Azoarcus olearius: one gene and its partners. The protein of the gene in region 1 interacts with the protein of each later gene in a pairwise test. Links are inferred from orthologs where the notes say so. Each region holds a gene or a part of one and is shown in the gene's direction. Other genes may lie near its edges.

Region 1 (5,315 bases):
ATGCCCGCGCTGGCGGGCCCGCAGGGCACCTCGCAGCGCCTGCTCGCGCGCTATCAGCAACTGGGGGCGATGCTGCAGCCGCTGAACCTGCATGTGGTGGGGGTCAGCCTGTCGGCGCGCGAGGCCTGGCAGCTGACGACGGACAACGGAATGGTGATCCTGCTCGGACGCGAGTCGGAGCAGGGCGTGCTCGACCGGCGACTGAAGCGTTTCATCGCCGCGTGGCCGCAACTGCAGCAACACGTGGGAACCACGGTGGCGGTGGCCGACCTCCGCTACCCGGGCGGATTCGCATTGACGCCGGCGGACGGCGTCATCGCAGGAAAAGGCAAGCAATGAGCAAGGAATACAAGGAACTGATCGTCGGGCTGGACATTGGCACCGCCAAGATCACCTGCATGGTGGCCGAGGTGCGGCCGGACGGCCGGCTCAATGTCGTCGGCCTCGGCACCCAGCCGACCAGCGGGTTGAAGCGCGGCGTGGTGGTGAACATCGAGGCCACGGTGGACGCGATCTCGCGCGTGATCCAGGAGGTCGAGCTGATGGCCGACTGCAAGATCCGCGATGTGTACACCGGCATCGCCGGCAGCCACATCAAGAGCTTCAACTCAAACGGCATGGTCGCGATCAAGGACAAGGAGGTCACGCCGCTCGACGTCGAGCGCGTGATCGAGGTCGCGCGCGCGATGCCGATCCCGGCCGAGCAGCAGATCCTGCACATCCTCACCCAGGAATTCATCATCGACGGCCAGGGCGGCGTGCGCGAACCCATCGGCATGAGCGGCGTCAAGCTGGAAGTGAAGGTGCACATCGTCACCGGCGCGGTGTCGGCGGCGCAGAACGTCATCAAGTGCGTGCGCCGCTGTGGCCTTGAGGTGATGGACCTGATCCTGCAGCCGCTGGCTTCCAGCTACGCGGTGCTGACCGAGGATGAGAAGGAGCTCGGCGTCTGTCTGGTGGACATCGGCGGTGGCACCACCGACATCGCCGTGTTCACCCAGGGCGCGATCCGCCATACCGCGGTGCTGCCGATCGCCGGCGACCAGATCACCAACGACATCGCGATGGCGCTGCGTACCCCGACCGCCGAGGCGGAGGACATCAAGATCCACCAAGGCGTGGCAATGCACCAGATGGCCGACGCCGAGGAAATGATCGAAGTGCCGGGCGTGGGCGATCGTCCGCCGCGCAAGCTGTCGCGCCAGGCGCTGGCCGACGTCATCGAGCCGCGCGTGTCGGAGCTGTTCGAGCTGGTGCAGGCGGAGTTGCGCCGCAGCGGCTACGAGGAACTGCTGTCGTCCGGCATCGTGCTGACCGGCGGTTCGTCGGTGATGCGCGGCATGGCCGAGCTGGGCGAGGACGTGTTCCACATGCCGGTGCGCATCGGTTCGCCGCAGTACGACGGGGGCTTGGCCGACGTCGTCTGCCAGCCACGCTACGCCACCGCGATGGGCCTGGTGATGGAAGGCGCGGCGCAGCGCCGGCGCGGCATCCAGGCGCGCGACACGCGTTCGGTGAAGCAGATCTTCGGGCGCATGAAGGCCTGGTTCGAAAAGAATTTCTGACCGCAGACATAAATGCAGTCATTTTGAATGAGTACCTGTGTTCGGCCCGATATTTAGTAGTAGACTTTATGGTTAATACTAGATACGGGTCGGTCGGGTGTCGGTTGAATAGCAGGGCCGTTTTCCATGGAGGCGAGGCAAATGTTTGAAATCGTTGAGAAAGAACCGACCGGAACGATCATCAAGGTGATCGGCATCGGGGGCGCCGGTGGCAACGCCGTCGATCACATGATCCGCGAGGGAGTGCAGGGGGTGCAGTTCATCTCCGCCAATACCGATGCGCAGGCGCTGTCGCGCTGCCTGGCGTCGACCAAGATCCAGCTCGGCGTCACCGGTCTTGGCGCCGGTTCCAAGCCGGAAGCCGGCCGCGCCGCGGCGCAGGAGTCGCGCGAGCAGATCGCCGCCGCGCTCGAAGGTGCCCACATGTGCTTCATCACCGGCGGCATGGGTGGCGGCACCGGTACCGGCGCCGCGCCGGTCGTGGCGGAAATCGCCAAGGAAATGGGCATCCTGTGCGTTGCCGTGGTGACCAAGCCCTTCGATTTCGAGAACCGCATCCGCGTTGCCGAAAGCGGCGTCGAGGAACTGACCCGCCACGTCGATTCGCTGATCGTGGTGCTCAACGACAAGCTGCTCGACGTGTTCGGTGACGATGCCGGCTTCGAGGAGTGCTTCCGCTCTGCCGACAACGTGCTGCGCTCGGCCGTCGGCGGCATCGCCGAGATCATCAACGTGCCGGGTCTGGTCAACGTCGACTTCCAGGACGTGCGCACCGCGATGGCCGAAATGGGCCGTGCCATGATGGGGTCGGCCGAAGCCTCCGGCATGGACCGCGCCCGCATCGCCGCCGAGCAGGCCGCCGTGTCGCCGCTGCTGGAGGGCACCGAGCTGTCCGGCGCGCGCTGCGTGCTGATCAACATCACCGCCAGCAAGTCGCTGAAGATGTCGGAAGTGCGCGACGCGGTGAAGACGGTGCAGGCCTTCGCCGCGCCGGAAGCCTTCGTCAAGTACGGCACCGTGTTCGACGAGAGCATGGGCGACAACATCCGCATCACCGTGGTCGCTACCGGCCTGGGCACCCCGCGCGCCGCGCGCCAGCCGGTGATGCAGGTTGTGCAGGGCACCGGCACTTACGGCCCGATGGGCGGTGTCGATGCCAACCCCGCGATGCCGGAGGTGTTCCGCACCGGCCGCGGCGGCGCCCGCACCACCGTGGATGCGATGGCGAGCAACGGCATGGGCAATTACGACATCCCCGCTTTCCTGCGCCGTCAGGCCGACTAAGCACTGCGGCGTCCAGCCGCAGCCGACGGGCATCCCGTGCGTGCCGCCGCCTCCGGCGCGCGCGGGATGCCCGTCGCTTTTTCCTATCGCCGCGATAGCGCCCCCGCTGCCGGAAGCCCTCCATGGCACGTGCTAAACTATTGGCGTGATGAAGGAAAACAACAAATGATCCGGCAACGTACGCTCAAGTCCACGGTCAAGGCGACCGGGGTCGGCCTCCATGGCGGGCGCAAGGTCAACCTTGTGCTGCGGCCTGCTGCGCCGGATACCGGCATCGTCTTCCATCGCGTCGACCTCGATCCGCCGCTCGACCTGCCCGCCGATCCGTACGCCGTCTGCGACACCCGCATGTGCTCCGGGCTGGAGAAGGGCGGCCAGAAGGTCGGCACCGTCGAGCACCTGATGTCCGCGCTGGCCGGGCTGGGTATCGACAATCTGCATATCGACGTCGATGCGCCGGAAATTCCCATCCTCGACGGCAGCTCCGGCCCCTTCGTGTTCCTGCTGCAGTCCGCCGGCATCGAGGAGCAGAAGGCGCCCAAGCGCTTCCTGCGGGTCAAGAAGCCGGTGGAGTACCGCGAGGGCGACAAATGGGTGCGGCTGGAACCCTACGACGGTTTCCGGCTCGACTTCTCGATCGTCTTCAATCATCCGGCCATCGACAGCACCTCGACCGCGGTCAGCATCGACTTCGCCACCCACTCCTATGTGCGCGATGTCGCGCGGGCGCGCACCTTCGGCTTCATGCAGGATGTCGAGTTCATGCGCGCCAACGGGCTGGCGCTGGGTGGCAGCCTGGAAAACGCGATCGTGATGGACGAGTACCGGGTGCTCAACGCCGACGGGCTTCGCTACGCGGACGAGTTCGTCAAGCACAAGGTGCTCGATGCGATCGGCGACCTCTATCTGTGCGGCCATCCGCTGCTGGCGCGTTATTCGGCTCACAAGTCCGGCCATGCCTTGAACAACCAGATCCTGCGTGTGCTGCTCGAAGACCGCAGCGCCTGGGAGATCGTCAGCTTCGAACGCGAGGCCGCGACGCCGCCGGCGGTGGCCCACCAGTTCGCGCCGGTGCTGGCGGCCGCGTGAGCGCTCCGCACCCATCAAAAACCGGACGGGCGCAATGCTGATCATGCGGCTCGCCATCCTGCTCGTGGTGCTGGGCACCGGCGGCTCGCTGCTGCTGTGGCTCGCCACCGGCAAGCCGCGCTACAAGGCGTGGGCGTGGAAAAGCCTGCGCTTCGGGCTGGTCGTGGTGTTGGTGTTCTTCGCGCTGCTTCTGGTCGAACGGGTGCTCGCCCCCACCCTTTGACGCTTCAGCTGCTGCGTCGCGCCAGCCGTTCCAGCGATGCGCGCAGCGGCGAATCCGCCGGCAGCGTGGCGGCAAAGTCGGTGATGCTGCTGCGCGCCGTCTGCGAGATGTGGCGCTCCGGCGGCGGCCGGCGCCATTCCGCCTGCTGTGGCGTCGCCACCTTCACCTTGATCGACTGCAGCGGATAACCGGCCTGGAGAAACTGGGCCTGCAGGCTGGGCAGCATCTGCTTGAGCCGGCTGGCGGCCGCCCCGCCCTGTGCGGCGATGACGAGCGCGTCGTCCTTGATGTTGGCGACGCGGCACGCGTCGGCCAGCGCCGGCGGCAGCAGGCGTTCCAGCACGCCCTGCAGGCGGCGCAGCCGGGCGGCGTGGTCTTGCAGGCGGGCGAGGGCGTCGCCGCTGCCGAGGTAGCGTTGCAGGAGTCGGGTCATGGTGCGGCGCGGAGGGCGTTTTGGTGGCGCCAGTGGCGCGTCATGGGGCGATTAACGCGACATGATAAACTCGCCGCTTTGCCGAATCGACCTCGCCCCCATCTCATGATCTCCGGTCTGCTCAAGAAACTCTTCGGTAGTCGCAACGACCGTCTCATTCGCCAGTATTCCCAGAACGTGCGCAAGATCAACGCGCTCGAGCCGGAGATCGCAGCGCTTTCCGACGAGGCCCTGCGGGGCAAGACCGGCGAGTTCCGCCAGCGGCTGGCGGACGGTGCGACGCTGGACGATCTGCTGCCGGAAGCGTTCGCCGTCGTGCGCGAAGCCGGCAAGCGGGTGCACGGCATGCGCCACTTCGACGTCCAGCTGATCGGCGGCATGGTGCTGCACGACGGCAAGATCGCCGAAATGCGCACCGGCGAAGGCAAGACCCTGGTCGCAACGCTCGCCGCCTACCTCAACGCGCTGCCCGGCAAGGGCGTGCATGTCATCACGGTCAACGACTACCTGGCCAGCCGCGACGCCGAGATGATGGGGCGCATCTACGGCTTTCTTGGGCTCACTACCGGCTGCAACCTGTCGCGCATGGGCCATGCGGAGAAGCAGCTCGCCTACGCTGCGGACATCACCTACGGCACCAACAACGAATTCGGCTTCGACTACCTGCGCGACAACATGGTCTATGCGACCGGCGAGCGGGTGCAGCGCGGCCTCAACTTTG
Region 2 (5,368 bases), 790 kb from region 1 along the record:
GGCCGGCTCGGTTCCGGCCGGGGGCGTCGCGCAGGCCGCCAGCCACAGCGCTAACCCGGCTGCGGCGATGCGGCCGGCGAGGCGGAGGGCGAAGCGGGCCATGGGCGTTACTCGGGGCGCTGCAGATGCCAGTCGCTTGCCTGCTGGTACTGGTGTGCAGTGGCCAGCAGGCGGCTTTCGCCGAAGTAGTTGCCGATCAGCTGCAGGCCCACCGGCAGGCGCCCGGCGCCGAAACCGCAGGGGTGGGACAGGCCGGGCAAGCCGGCGAGGTTGACCGCGATCGTGTAGATGTCCGACAGGTACATCTGCACCGGGTCGTCCGCCTTCTCGCCAATCGCCCACGCCGTGGTCGGGCTGGTGGGGCCGGCAATGACGTCGCACTGCGCGAAGGCGGCCTGGAAGTCCTGCGCGATCAGGCGGCGCAGCTTCTGCGCCTGCAGGTAGTAGGCGTCGTAGTAGCCGTGCGACAGCACATAGGTACCGACCAGGATGCGGCGCTTGACCTCGGCGCCGAAGCCTTCCGCGCGGCTCTTGCAGTACATGTCGTTGAGGTCGCCGTATTCCGCGGCGCGGTGGCCGTAGCGCACGCCGTCGAAACGGGACAGGTTGCTCGACGCCTCGGCCGGCGCGATCACGTAGTAGGCGGGCACGGCCAGTTTGGCGTTGGGCAGGCTGACCTCGACGGTGACGGCGCCGAGCGCGCGGTACTGGTCGAGCGCGGCGTCCACCGCTGCGCGCACGTCGTCCGCCATGCCTTCGGCGAAGAACTCGCGCGGCAGGCCAATGCGCAGGCCGGCGAGCGGCTTGCCGCCGGCGGTGGGCGCGAGTGCGGCCGCGTAGTCCTCGGCCGGGCGGTCGAGGCAGGTGGAGTCGCGCGGATCGAAGCCGGCCATGGCCGTGAGCAGCAGCGCGCAGTCTTCCGCCGAAGCGCCGAAGGCGCCGCCCTGATCGAGCGAGGAGGCGTAGGCGATCATGCCGTAGCGGCTGACGACGCCGTAGGTGGGCTTGATGCCGGTGACGCCGGTGTGCGAGGCGGGCTGGCGCACCGAGCCGCCGGTGTCGGAGCCGGTGGCAAGCGGCACCAGGCGGGCGGCCACCGCGGCCGCCGAGCCGCCCGACGAGCCGCCGGGAATGCGGGTGGTGTCCCACGGATTGCGCACCGCGCCGTAGTGCGAGGACTCGTTCGACGAGCCCATCGCGAACTCGTCCATGTTGGTCTTGCCCAGGCTGACGGCGCCGGCGTCCTTCAGCCGGCTGACGACGTGGGCGTCATAGGGGCTGACGAAGTCGGCCAGCATCTTCGAGCCACAGGTGGTCAGCACGCCTTCGGTGCAGAACAGGTCCTTGTGCGCGAGCGGGATGCCGGTGAGCGGACCGGCAGTGCCGGCGGCGATGCGGGCGTCGGCCGCGCGCGCGGCGGCGAGCGCGCCTTCGCGGTCGATCGTGATGAAGGCGTTGAGGGCCGGATTGCGTTCCGCGATGCGGTCGAGGAAGAGCGTGGCCAGCTCGACGCTGGAAACCTGCCGGGTGTCGAGCGCGCGGCGCAGCTCGGAAACGGAAGCGTTGATCATGGGCGGGAAGCGTGTGGGCGCGGCCGGCAGCACAGGGGTGCCGGCCGCGGGTTCATTCGATGACCTTGGGCACCAGATACAGGCCGGCCTCGGTCTGCGGGGCGACGGACTGGAAGGCGCTGCGGCGGTCGGTTTCGGTGACCACGTCGTCGCGCAGGCGGGTGGCCAGCTCCTGCGGATGGCTCATCGGCTCGACCCCGGCGGTGTCGACCGCCTGCATCTGCTCGATCAGGCCGAAAATGCCGTCGAGCTTGGCGCGAACGGCGTCGATTTCACCCTCGGAAATCGCCAGGCGGGCGAGGCGGGCAATGCGGCCCACCTGTTCATTGGACAACGACATGGGGAAACAAAACCTGCTGAATCGACAAAGGTTTGTAGGTTATCATATCCGCCTTTGGCCTGGCTCCGGGCCCGCCCCTCCGCGGCGCTTCTTCCCCACCGGTTTCGGAATCCCTCATGTTTGGTTTTCTGCGCTCTTATTTTTCCAACGATCTCGCCATCGACCTTGGCACTGCGAACACGCTGATCTACGTGCGCGGCAAGGGCATCGTGCTCGACGAACCCTCCGTGGTCGCCATCCGCACCGAGGGCGGTCCCAACGCCAAGCGCACCATCCAGGCGGTGGGCCACGCGGCCAAGCAGATGCTTGGCAAGACCCCGGGCAACATCACCGCGATTCGCCCGATGAAGGACGGTGTCATCGCCGATTTCGTCGTCACCGAGCAGATGATCAAGCAGTTCATCAAGAAGGTGCACGATTCCCGCCTGCTGTCGCCCAGCCCGCGCATCATCATCTGCGTGCCCTGCGGCTCCACCCAGGTCGAACGCCGCGCGATCCGTGACGCGGCCCTCGCCGCAGGCGCCTCGCAGGTGTATCTGATCGAGGAACCGATGGCCGCGGCGATCGGCGCCGGCCTGCCGGTGTCGGATGCCACCGGCTCCATGGTGGTCGACATCGGCGGGGGCACCACCGAAGTCGGCGTGATCTCGCTCGGCGGCATGGTCTATGCCGGCAGCGTGCGCGTCGGCGGCGACAAGTTCGACGATGCCATCGTCAATTACATCCGCCGCAACTACGGCATGCTGATCGGCGACACCACCGCCGAGAACATCAAGAAGAACATCGGCTCGGCCTTCCCCGGCTCCGAAGTGCGCGAAATGGAAGTCAAGGGCCGCAACCTGGCCGAAGGCATCCCGCGCAGCTTCACCATCTCGTCCAACGAAATCCTGGAAGCGCTCACCGAACCGCTCAACCAGATCGTCTCCGCGGTCAAGATCGCGCTGGAACAGACCCCGCCCGAACTCGGCGCCGACATCGCCGACCGCGGCATGGTGCTAACCGGCGGCGGTGCGCTGCTGCGCGACCTCGACCGCCTGCTGATGGAGGAGACCGGCCTGCCGGTGATCGTGGCCGAGGAGCCGCTGACCTGCGTGGCGCGCGGCTGCGGCCTGGCGCTCGACAAGATGGACAAGCTCGGCTCCATCTTCACGTCGGACTGATCCGCGCAGTCACGGCGTTTTTCCTGCTGATCCGGAAATCCCAGGATGTCCCTCGCCGGCCATCAGCCGCCTCCTATTTTCCGGCGCGGCCTCGCACCGCTGGCGCGCCTGTTCCTGCTCGTCTCGGTCTGCCTGGCGATGCTGGTGGCCGACCTGCGCTTCCGCTACCTGGAGGTCTTCCGCCAGGGGCTGTCGGTGGTGACCTACCCGCTGCAGATGGCCGCGGCGACGCCGGCCGATTTCGTGCGCAACGCCTCGCGCTATTTCGCCACGCTGATCGAGGTCCAGCTCGAAAACGCCGACCTGCGCCGCCAGCAGCTCGGCGCGGCCGAACGGCTGCTGCGCTACGAGCAGCTCGAGCAGGAATACAAGCAGCTGCGCGGTCTGATGCAGATGGCCGAGCGGGTGCAGGTAAAGAGTGTCGCCGCCGAAATCCTCTATAACGCGCCCGATCCCTTCGCGCGCAAGGTCATCCTCGACCGCGGCGCGCAGCAGGGGGTCGAGGCCGGCCTGGCGGTGGTCGATTCCGACGGCGTCATCGGCCAGGTGACGCGCGTCTATCCGATCCAGTCCGAAGTCACGCTGCTGACCGACCGCAACCAGGCGATCCCGGTGCGCGTGCTGCGCAACGGCTTGCGCGGGGTGCTGTTCGGTACCGGCCAGGGACGCATCGAGCTGAGGTTCGTGATCGCGGGCGCCGATATCCAGGTGGGCGACATGCTGGTCACCTCGGGGCTGGACGGCGTGTTCCTGCCCGGTTTGCCGGTGGCCGAAGTGCTGTCGGTCGACCGCGAGGCGGAGGCCTTTGCGCGCATCGTCTGCAAGCCGGTGGCGGGCGTCGAGCGCAGCAGCCAGGTGCTGGTGCTGGGCCGCGCCGAACCTCCGCCGCCCATTCCGGTCGATCCTGCGCCGGCGCCGCCGGCCGAAGGGCGGCGGGCCCGCCGTGGCGATGGAGGACACTGACCCATGCAGCCGACAAATCGTTCGAGTCGCATCCTGCTGCCGGTCCGGCTCGGCTTCATCTATTTCAGCCTGATGGTCGCGCTCGCGCTCGCTTACGTCCCCACGGGCCGGTTTCCGGGCGTGCCCGACTGGGTGGCGCTGGTGCTGGCCTTCTGGTGCATCCGCGAACCGCTGCGCATCGGCATGGGCGCGGGTTTCCTGTTCGGCGTGCTCGTCGATATCGGTCAGGGGGCGGCGATGGGGCAGCATGCGCTCGCCTACGTCGTGCTTGCCTATCTGGCCACCGGCCTGGCGCGCCGGGTGATGTGGTTTCCGCCGCTGCTGCAGGCGCTGCATGTGTTGCCGATGCTGCTGGCGTCGCAGATGCTGATGGTGGCGGTGCGGCTGATCGCGGGGGCCGAGTTCCCCGGCTGGGCGTATTTCCTGTCGAGTTTCACTGCCGTCGCGCTGTGGGTGCCGCTGAACTACCTGCTGCTGCTGCCGCAATACCAGCCGGTCGACCGGGACGACAACCGGCCGATCTGATCCGCGCCCATGACCGAGTTTCGCACCCCGGCCCAGGAAAAATCGCGCTTCCGCAACCGTGTGGTGGTGGCAGCGCTGTTCATCCTCGCCTGCTTCGCGCTGCTGGCGATGCGCTTCTACTACCTGCAGGTGACGCGGCACGCGTATTTCCACACCCGCGCCGAGGACAACCGCATCGCACTGCTGCCGGTCGTGCCCAACCGCGGCACCATCACCGACCGCAACGGCGTCGTGCTGGCGCGCAACTATGCCGCCTACACGCTCGAGATCACACCGTCCAAAGCGGGCGACCTGGAGGCGACGATCGACGGCCTCGCCGAAGTCGTCACCATCGAGCCGCGCGACCGCCGCCGGTTCCGCAAGGTGCTGGAGGAAAGCCGCAACTTCGAGAGCGTGCCGATTCGCACCCGGCTGACCGACGAGGAGGTGGCGCGCTTTACCGCGCAGCGTTACCGCTTCCCCGGCGTGGAGGTCCAGGCGCGGCTGTTCCGCGACTATCCCGAGGGCGAGGTCGCGTCGCACGTGATCGGCTACATCGGCCGCATCAACGATCGCGACGTGGAGCGCATCGAGGAGCGCGGCCAGACTGCCAACTACCGCGGCTCCGAGTACATCGGCAAGGCCGGGCTGGAGCAGTCCTACGAGGCCGAACTCCACGGCCAGACCGGTTTCGAGCAGGTGGAAGTGAACGCCGGCGGGCGCGCCGTGCGGCGGCTGTCGCGCACCGCGGCGATGGTCGGCAACAACCTCGAGCTGACGCTGGACATCGAACTGCAGAAGATCGCCGAAAACGCGTTCGGCAACCGGCG
Region 3 (5,492 bases), 160 kb from region 1 along the record:
TCGGCGCGCTGCGTGGCGCCTGGCAGCAACGCAACGCCTTCGCCGACCTGCCGGTACGCATCTTCGGCGAGGGCAGTGAAATCGTCGGCATCTGCACCGGCGTGGACGAGGACGGTGCGCTGCTGGTCCGCACCGACGCGGGCGTGGTACGCGTGCTGTCCGGCGAAGTGTCGCTGCGGGCTGCGCCATGATCCTGCTGCTCGACGTCGGCAATACCCGGATCAAGTGGCGGGTCGTTCAAGCGGCCGGCACGCCGGCAATGGCCGAGGGGGCGCTCGGCCATGCCGAAGTCCATGGGTTGCAGGCGATAGTGGCGGGCTTTCCGGCACTCCGGCGCATGGTCGGCAGCAACGTCGCAGGAGCGAGCCTGGGCGCCGCACTGGACGGCATGCTGACCACCGCCGGCATTGCCGGTCGATGGGTGCAGGCCGCCCGCGACGAACACGGCGTCCGCAACGGCTACGACCGTCCTGCGCAGCTCGGCACCGACCGCTGGGCGGCCCTGATCGGCGCGCGGCGGCTGCATGGCGGCCCCTGCCTCGTCGTCAGCGCCGGCACCGCCACCACGGTGGATCACCTGGATGCGGACGGACAGTTCCAGGGCGGGCTCATCCTGCCCGGCATCGACCTCATGCGCCAATCCCTGGCATCGAATACCAGCGGACTGCGGCTGGAGGACGGCCACGTTACGCCCCATCCTCGCAACACCGCGGACGCGATCGAGTCGGGTTGTGCGATGGCGCAGGCAGGTGCTGTCGAGCGCATGTTCGCGCAACTCGTCCCTCAGGAGGACGCACTGTGCGTGCTCACCGGCGGCGCTGCGCCACGGTTTGCCGACCTTCTGTCGGTTCGAACCCGCGCCGTGCCCAACCTGGTCCTCGACGGACTCGCCGTCATTGCCGCGGCGGACGCCGCGGACAGTTGAACCCCCCACCCTACCGGCACCCGGGCGTGGCCCGGCTACGGACGAATCAGGTAAGCTCTTCGCATGGTCTGGACACGCTTTGCGCTCATCCTGCTGCTGATTCTCAACGGCCTCGCCCTTGCCGCGATCGCCGGTTGGTTCGGCGCTCCCGCGTCCGTCGGCGAGCCCGAACGCGTCGCCAACCAGTTGCATCCGGAACGGGTGCGCTTCATCGGTGAACAGGCGCCGTCGGCGAGCGCCGCGGTCTCGGCCGCCCCCGCAGCAACAGCGGACAACACGACCGCCGCCAATGAAGCCCCGGCTCCGTCGGCTCCACCGGCAGAGCCGCCGCCCGCATCGACCCTGGCGTGCGCGTCCTGGTCCGGACTCAGCGCAGAAGAAGCCGAACGTCTCGCTGCCCGCATCGCCGAAGCGGGCCTTACCGTTCGCCGTCACAGCGGCGAAGCGCCCGCGTCGTGGTGGGTCCGTTTGCCGCCGCAGGGTTCGCGCGATCAGGCGGAACGCAAGGTGCGCGAATTGAAGGCACTTGGTGTCACCGACTACTTCATCGTGCAGGATGCGGGGCCAAACCAGTTTGCGATCTCGTTGGGCCTGTTCAAATCCGAAGCCGCAGCCCACCAACAACTCGCACAGCTGCGCAGCCGCGGTGTGCGCACTGCGGGTGTCGCGCCCCGCCTGGCTGTCACGCAGGCCGTCGATGCCATCGCCACGGAGGAACAATTGCGGCGTGTCGCGACCGGCCTCCCCGCTGCGAACGCGACCTGCACGCCGTGAAACGCCCCTACGTCGTCGGCCTGAGCGGAGGCATAGGCAGCGGCAAGAGCGCAGCGGCGGATCGCTTCGCCCACCTGGGCGCCACGCTCGTCGATACCGATGCGATCGCACACGCGCTGACCGGCCCCGGCGGCGCGGCGATGCCGCAGATCGCCGCACACTTCGGCTCAGCCTGTATCACCGCCGACGGCCGCATGGACCGTGATGCGATGCGGGCGCTGGTCTTCTCCCGACCCGCCGCCCGACGCGAACTGGAAGCCATCCTGCATCCGATGATCCGGACCGAAAGCGACCGCCAGGTGGCCGCTGCACCCAGCCCCTACGTCATCCTCGCCATTCCCCTGCTCGTTGAATCCGGCACCGCCCGCGCGCGGTGCGACCGGATCTGCATCGTCGATTGCCCTGAAGCCTTGCAGATCGAACGGGTGCGGGCGCGAAGCGGGCTGGAGGAGGCGCAGATTCTCGCGATCATGCGGGCACAGGCCAGCCGGGCGGAGCGCCTGGCCGTAGCCGACGACGTGATCGACAACAGCACGACCCTGAGCGCCTTGCATGCACAGGTGGATATCCTGCATGCGCGCTATCTCGCGCTCGCGGGCGATACCACCAAGGTCTAGGCGGTGCAACGGCGGGCTGGCGACGCTGTGCTATCATCGACCGATTACTCTGGAGCGCCGGAATCTTGCGGACAAGACGCGGTGATTAGCTACGAATACCCTCTCAGCGAGCGCATTCGCACGCTACTTCGCCTTGAAGACCTGTTCCGCAAGGTCGCTCATTTTGGCGGCAGCGAAGCACCGCTCGACCATCATGTCGCGCTGCTGACCATCTTCGAGATTCTTGAAGTCGCCAGCCGCGCCGACCTGAAGGTCGACCTGGTGCAGGAGCTTGAGCGGCAGCGTCAGATCCTGCTGTCGTTCCGCAACAACCCGGAAATTTCCGAAGAGGCGCTGGCCGGCGCGCTTTATGAGATCGAACAGGCCTCGACCGCGCTGCTGTCGATGGCGGGCAAGATCGGGCAATACCTGCGCGAGAACGAGTGGCTGATGGGCATCCGCAGCCGCGCGGCAATTCCCGGTGGCGTCTGTCAGTTCGACCTGCCTTCCTACCATTTCTGGCTGAACCGGGACGCGGCCGAACGGCGTCACGACCTTGACGCCTGGATCATGCCGATGACGCCGATCCGCGACGGCATCGAAATCGTGATGCGTCTGTTGCGGAGCAGCGGCCGCCCCGAGCAGCAACGCGCACGCGCCGGCACCTACCAGCTGACGATGGCGGGACGCGTCGCCCAGATGTTGCGCGTGCGCATTCCGCGCAGCGAAGCGGTCGTGCCGGAGATCAGCGCCAACAAGTACGCACTCAACATCCGCTTCATGCTTCCCGAAACCGTTGCTCGTCCCCGCGTCGCCGAGCGCGAGATCACCTTCGAGCTGACTTTCTGCACGCTTTGAACGTGGTCGATCACGCCCCCCGCATCGTCAAATGCCCGACCTGCGGCGCCCAGGTGCCCTGGGTGCCGGAGAGCCGCTACCGGCCGTTCTGTTCGGCGCGTTGCCGCCAGATCGACCTCGGTGCATGGGCGAGCGAGGAATACAAGGTTCCGACCTCGCCCCCCGACGACACCGACGCGGCCGAAACCGGCTCGGGGCGCTAAGCGCCCCACGCCCCGCGGATCGCCGCAACACCATGCGCCCCATGGTCGCGGGCGCAATCCATGTCGCCCCAGCCGAGACCACCGAGCGCAAAGACCGGAAATGGCAGCGTGCCTGCCAACTCGCCAAAGCGCGCCCAGCCGAGCGCAGCCTGGCCAGGATGGGATGCCGTGGGCCGCACCGGCCCGAGCACGGCGTAGTCCAGCCCCAGGGCCGCCGCCGCCAGCAGCTCCTCTTCCGAGTGGCAAGACGCTCCGACCCACTCGAACGCGGGGCGGACCGTGCAATCAAGGAGTGCCGCTGACGGAAGGTGCACCCCGGGCGCACCCACTGCACGGGCAAGATCGAGGTCGCCATTGATGACCACGATTCCACCGGCCGCGGCTACGCGGCGCACCACTTCCTGTGCGAATTCGATCTGCTGCCGGCGAGGCAGCGCCGCTTCGCGCACCTGCACCAGGCGCAGGCCCGCGCCCAGGGCCTGCTCAAGCTCGTCCAGCTGACGCGCCACGCCCCGTTCGGCGGCCTGCGTGATACCCATCCGGCGCGGCAGTTGCAGCGCCTTCAGGATCGGGCCGTTGGCGGGCAACATCGGCGCGCACGCGGTCGCGATCAGCTCCGGCTCGGCCCAGCGCAGCGCCGCATGCACGTGCGCCACCGGCGCTCCGGACCACGCCGGAACCTCGAAGAAGTGCAAGCGGACGTGAGCGTGTTCGTAGTCGTGCTCGCGGGTCAGCCAGGGCCGCACGTGCGGCACCACGATGCCTAGCTCCTCGGCCAGCTCGCGCTTGAGCGCATCTGCCGCGGATTCGCCAGGTTCGACCTTGCCTCCGGGGAATTCCCAGTAGCCGGGATAGAAGGTGTCGGGTGCGCGCTGCCCGAGCAACACCCGTCCGCGCTCCAGGATGACCCCGGCCGCGACATTGACGATCTTGCGGGCGCCCACCTCAGCCATCCTCCCGGCCCGCGTAGTCCCGCGCGAACTGCCACGCAACCCGCCCAGAGCGTGCGCCACGCATCAGCGCCCACTGCAGCGCTTCCTGGCGTGCCGCCGCGATGCGCCGCTTGGGGACACGGAAGACGCCGAGCCAGTGCTCCACGATCTCCAGGTATTCATCCTGGTTGAAGGGATAGAAGGACACCCACAAGCCGAATCTGTCCGACAGCGACACCTTCTCCTCCACCGCCTCGCCAGGGTGAAGCTCGCCGCCGGCGTGACGTACCTGAAGATTTTCGTCGTGGTACTCCGGCATCAGGTGGCGACGGTTGGAGGTGGCGTAGACCAGCACGTTGGCCGACATCGCGGCAATCGACCCATCGAGCACGCTCTTCAAGGCCTTGTAGGCGTCCTCGCCTTCCTCGAACGACAGGTCGTCGCAGTAGAGGATGAAGCGCTCCGGCCGTCCCGCTACCAGGTCGACGATTTCGGGCAGCGCCACGAGGTCGGATTTGTCGACCTCGATCAGCCGCAGCCCCTGATCCGCATAAGCATTGAGCAAGCCCTTGATCAGCGAAGACTTCCCCGTTCCGCGCGCGCCGGTCAACAGGACATTGTTGGCGCTGCGGCCGGCGAGGAACTGACGCGTGTTGCGGTCTATACGCTCCTTCTGGGAATCGACGTCCTTCAGGTCCTCAAGGCGTATGCGGTCGACAAGCTTCACCGGCACCAGCGCGCCACGCCCGTTTCGCCGCTGCCAGCGGAAAGCCTTCGCCGCGGTCCAGTCCGGTTCGGGAGCCGGCGCCGGGAGCAGCGCATCGAGTCGATCCAGCAAGGCTTCAGCCCGCTGCAGGAATCCATTCAGGTCAGTCATCGTCGTTCTTGTCTTCCAGCTGGTTCCGGCCTCTTGGCCAGGTTGCCCACACCACGACACCGACCAGCGCGAGCGCAATGCCAACCTCGAGAAATATCACCCACATCCCGCACACCTCCGGCCGGCTCGCTAGAGCCCGTATACTTCGTTCGGTCCATGCAGTTTACCGTGAAGCAACCATGACGCTCCTGCCCCGCTCCATCGCCCCCGTCCTTGCCAGCTGCGCGCTGCTTCTGTCTGCCTGCAGTTCTTCGCCGACGCTGCCGGTCGCCCCGGTCTCCACGCCACAAGCCTGTCCATCGCCTACGGTGTGCCAAGCCTGCGCCG

The links.
Region 2: the proteins of ftsZ (region 1) and dqs_RS00920 interact in binary tests that used the Escherichia coli proteins (3 or more experiments, as listed by UniProt). The link is inferred for Azoarcus olearius from one-to-one orthologs.
Region 3: the proteins of ftsZ (region 1) and zapD interact in binary tests that used the Escherichia coli proteins (3 or more experiments, as listed by UniProt). The link is inferred for Azoarcus olearius from one-to-one orthologs.

Annotation. Positions count from the first base shown.
Region 1 is NZ_CP016210.1:989,551-994,865, forward strand. Bases 986-3,777 are described here. They hold ftsZ (cell division protein FtsZ), read left to right. Parts: upstream 986-1,706; coding sequence 1,707-2,849; downstream 2,850-3,777. Other genes in these bases: ftsA (cell division protein FtsA), read left to right, coding at 986-1,565; lpxC (UDP-3-O-acyl-N-acetylglucosamine deacetylase), read left to right, coding at 3,015-3,777. In the rest of the region: dqs_RS04715 (cell division protein FtsQ/DivIB), read left to right, coding at 1-339; more of ftsA, read left to right, coding at 336-985; more of lpxC, read left to right, coding at 3,778-3,938; dqs_RS04735 (hypothetical protein), read left to right, coding at 3,973-4,161; dqs_RS04740 (DciA family protein), read right to left, coding at 4,166-4,594; preprotein translocase subunit SecA, read left to right, coding at 4,700-5,315. UniProt on the Escherichia coli protein: Essential cell division protein that forms a contractile ring structure (Z ring) at the future cell division site. The regulation of the ring assembly controls the timing and the location of cell division.
Region 2 is NZ_CP016210.1:204,276-209,643, forward strand. What follows is about bases 1,205-4,049. They hold dqs_RS00920 (rod shape-determining protein), read left to right. Parts: upstream 1,205-2,027; coding sequence 2,028-3,071; downstream 3,072-4,049. Other genes in these bases: gatA (Asp-tRNA(Asn)/Glu-tRNA(Gln) amidotransferase subunit GatA), read right to left, coding at 1,205-1,571; gatC (Asp-tRNA(Asn)/Glu-tRNA(Gln) amidotransferase subunit GatC), read right to left, coding at 1,624-1,911; mreC (rod shape-determining protein MreC), read left to right, coding at 3,117-4,034; mreD (rod shape-determining protein MreD), read left to right, coding at 4,038-4,049. Also shown: dqs_RS00905 (hypothetical protein), read right to left, coding at 1-102; more of gatA, read right to left, coding at 108-1,204; more of mreD, read left to right, coding at 4,050-4,559; mrdA (penicillin-binding protein 2), read left to right, coding at 4,569-5,368. UniProt on the Escherichia coli protein: Forms membrane-associated dynamic filaments that are essential for cell shape determination. Acts by regulating cell wall synthesis and cell elongation, and thus cell shape.
Region 3 is NZ_CP016210.1:827,644-833,135, reverse strand. The notes cover bases 1,307-4,275. They hold zapD (cell division protein ZapD), read left to right. Parts: upstream 1,307-2,397; coding sequence 2,398-3,153; downstream 3,154-4,275. Other genes in these bases: dqs_RS03940 (Nudix family hydrolase), read right to left, coding at 3,353-4,275; dqs_RS03945 (DNA gyrase inhibitor YacG), read left to right, coding at 3,156-3,356; coaE (dephospho-CoA kinase), read left to right, coding at 1,696-2,316; dqs_RS03960 (SPOR domain-containing protein), read left to right, coding at 1,307-1,699. In the rest of the region: dqs_RS03970 (biotin--[acetyl-CoA-carboxylase] ligase), read left to right, coding at 1-191; dqs_RS03965 (type III pantothenate kinase), read left to right, coding at 188-925; more of dqs_RS03960, read left to right, coding at 989-1,306; more of dqs_RS03940, read right to left, coding at 4,276-4,309; dqs_RS03935 (ATP-binding protein), read right to left, coding at 4,302-5,165; mltA (murein transglycosylase A), read left to right, coding at 5,345-5,492. UniProt on the Escherichia coli protein: Cell division factor that enhances FtsZ-ring assembly. Directly interacts with FtsZ and promotes bundling of FtsZ protofilaments, with a reduction in FtsZ GTPase activity.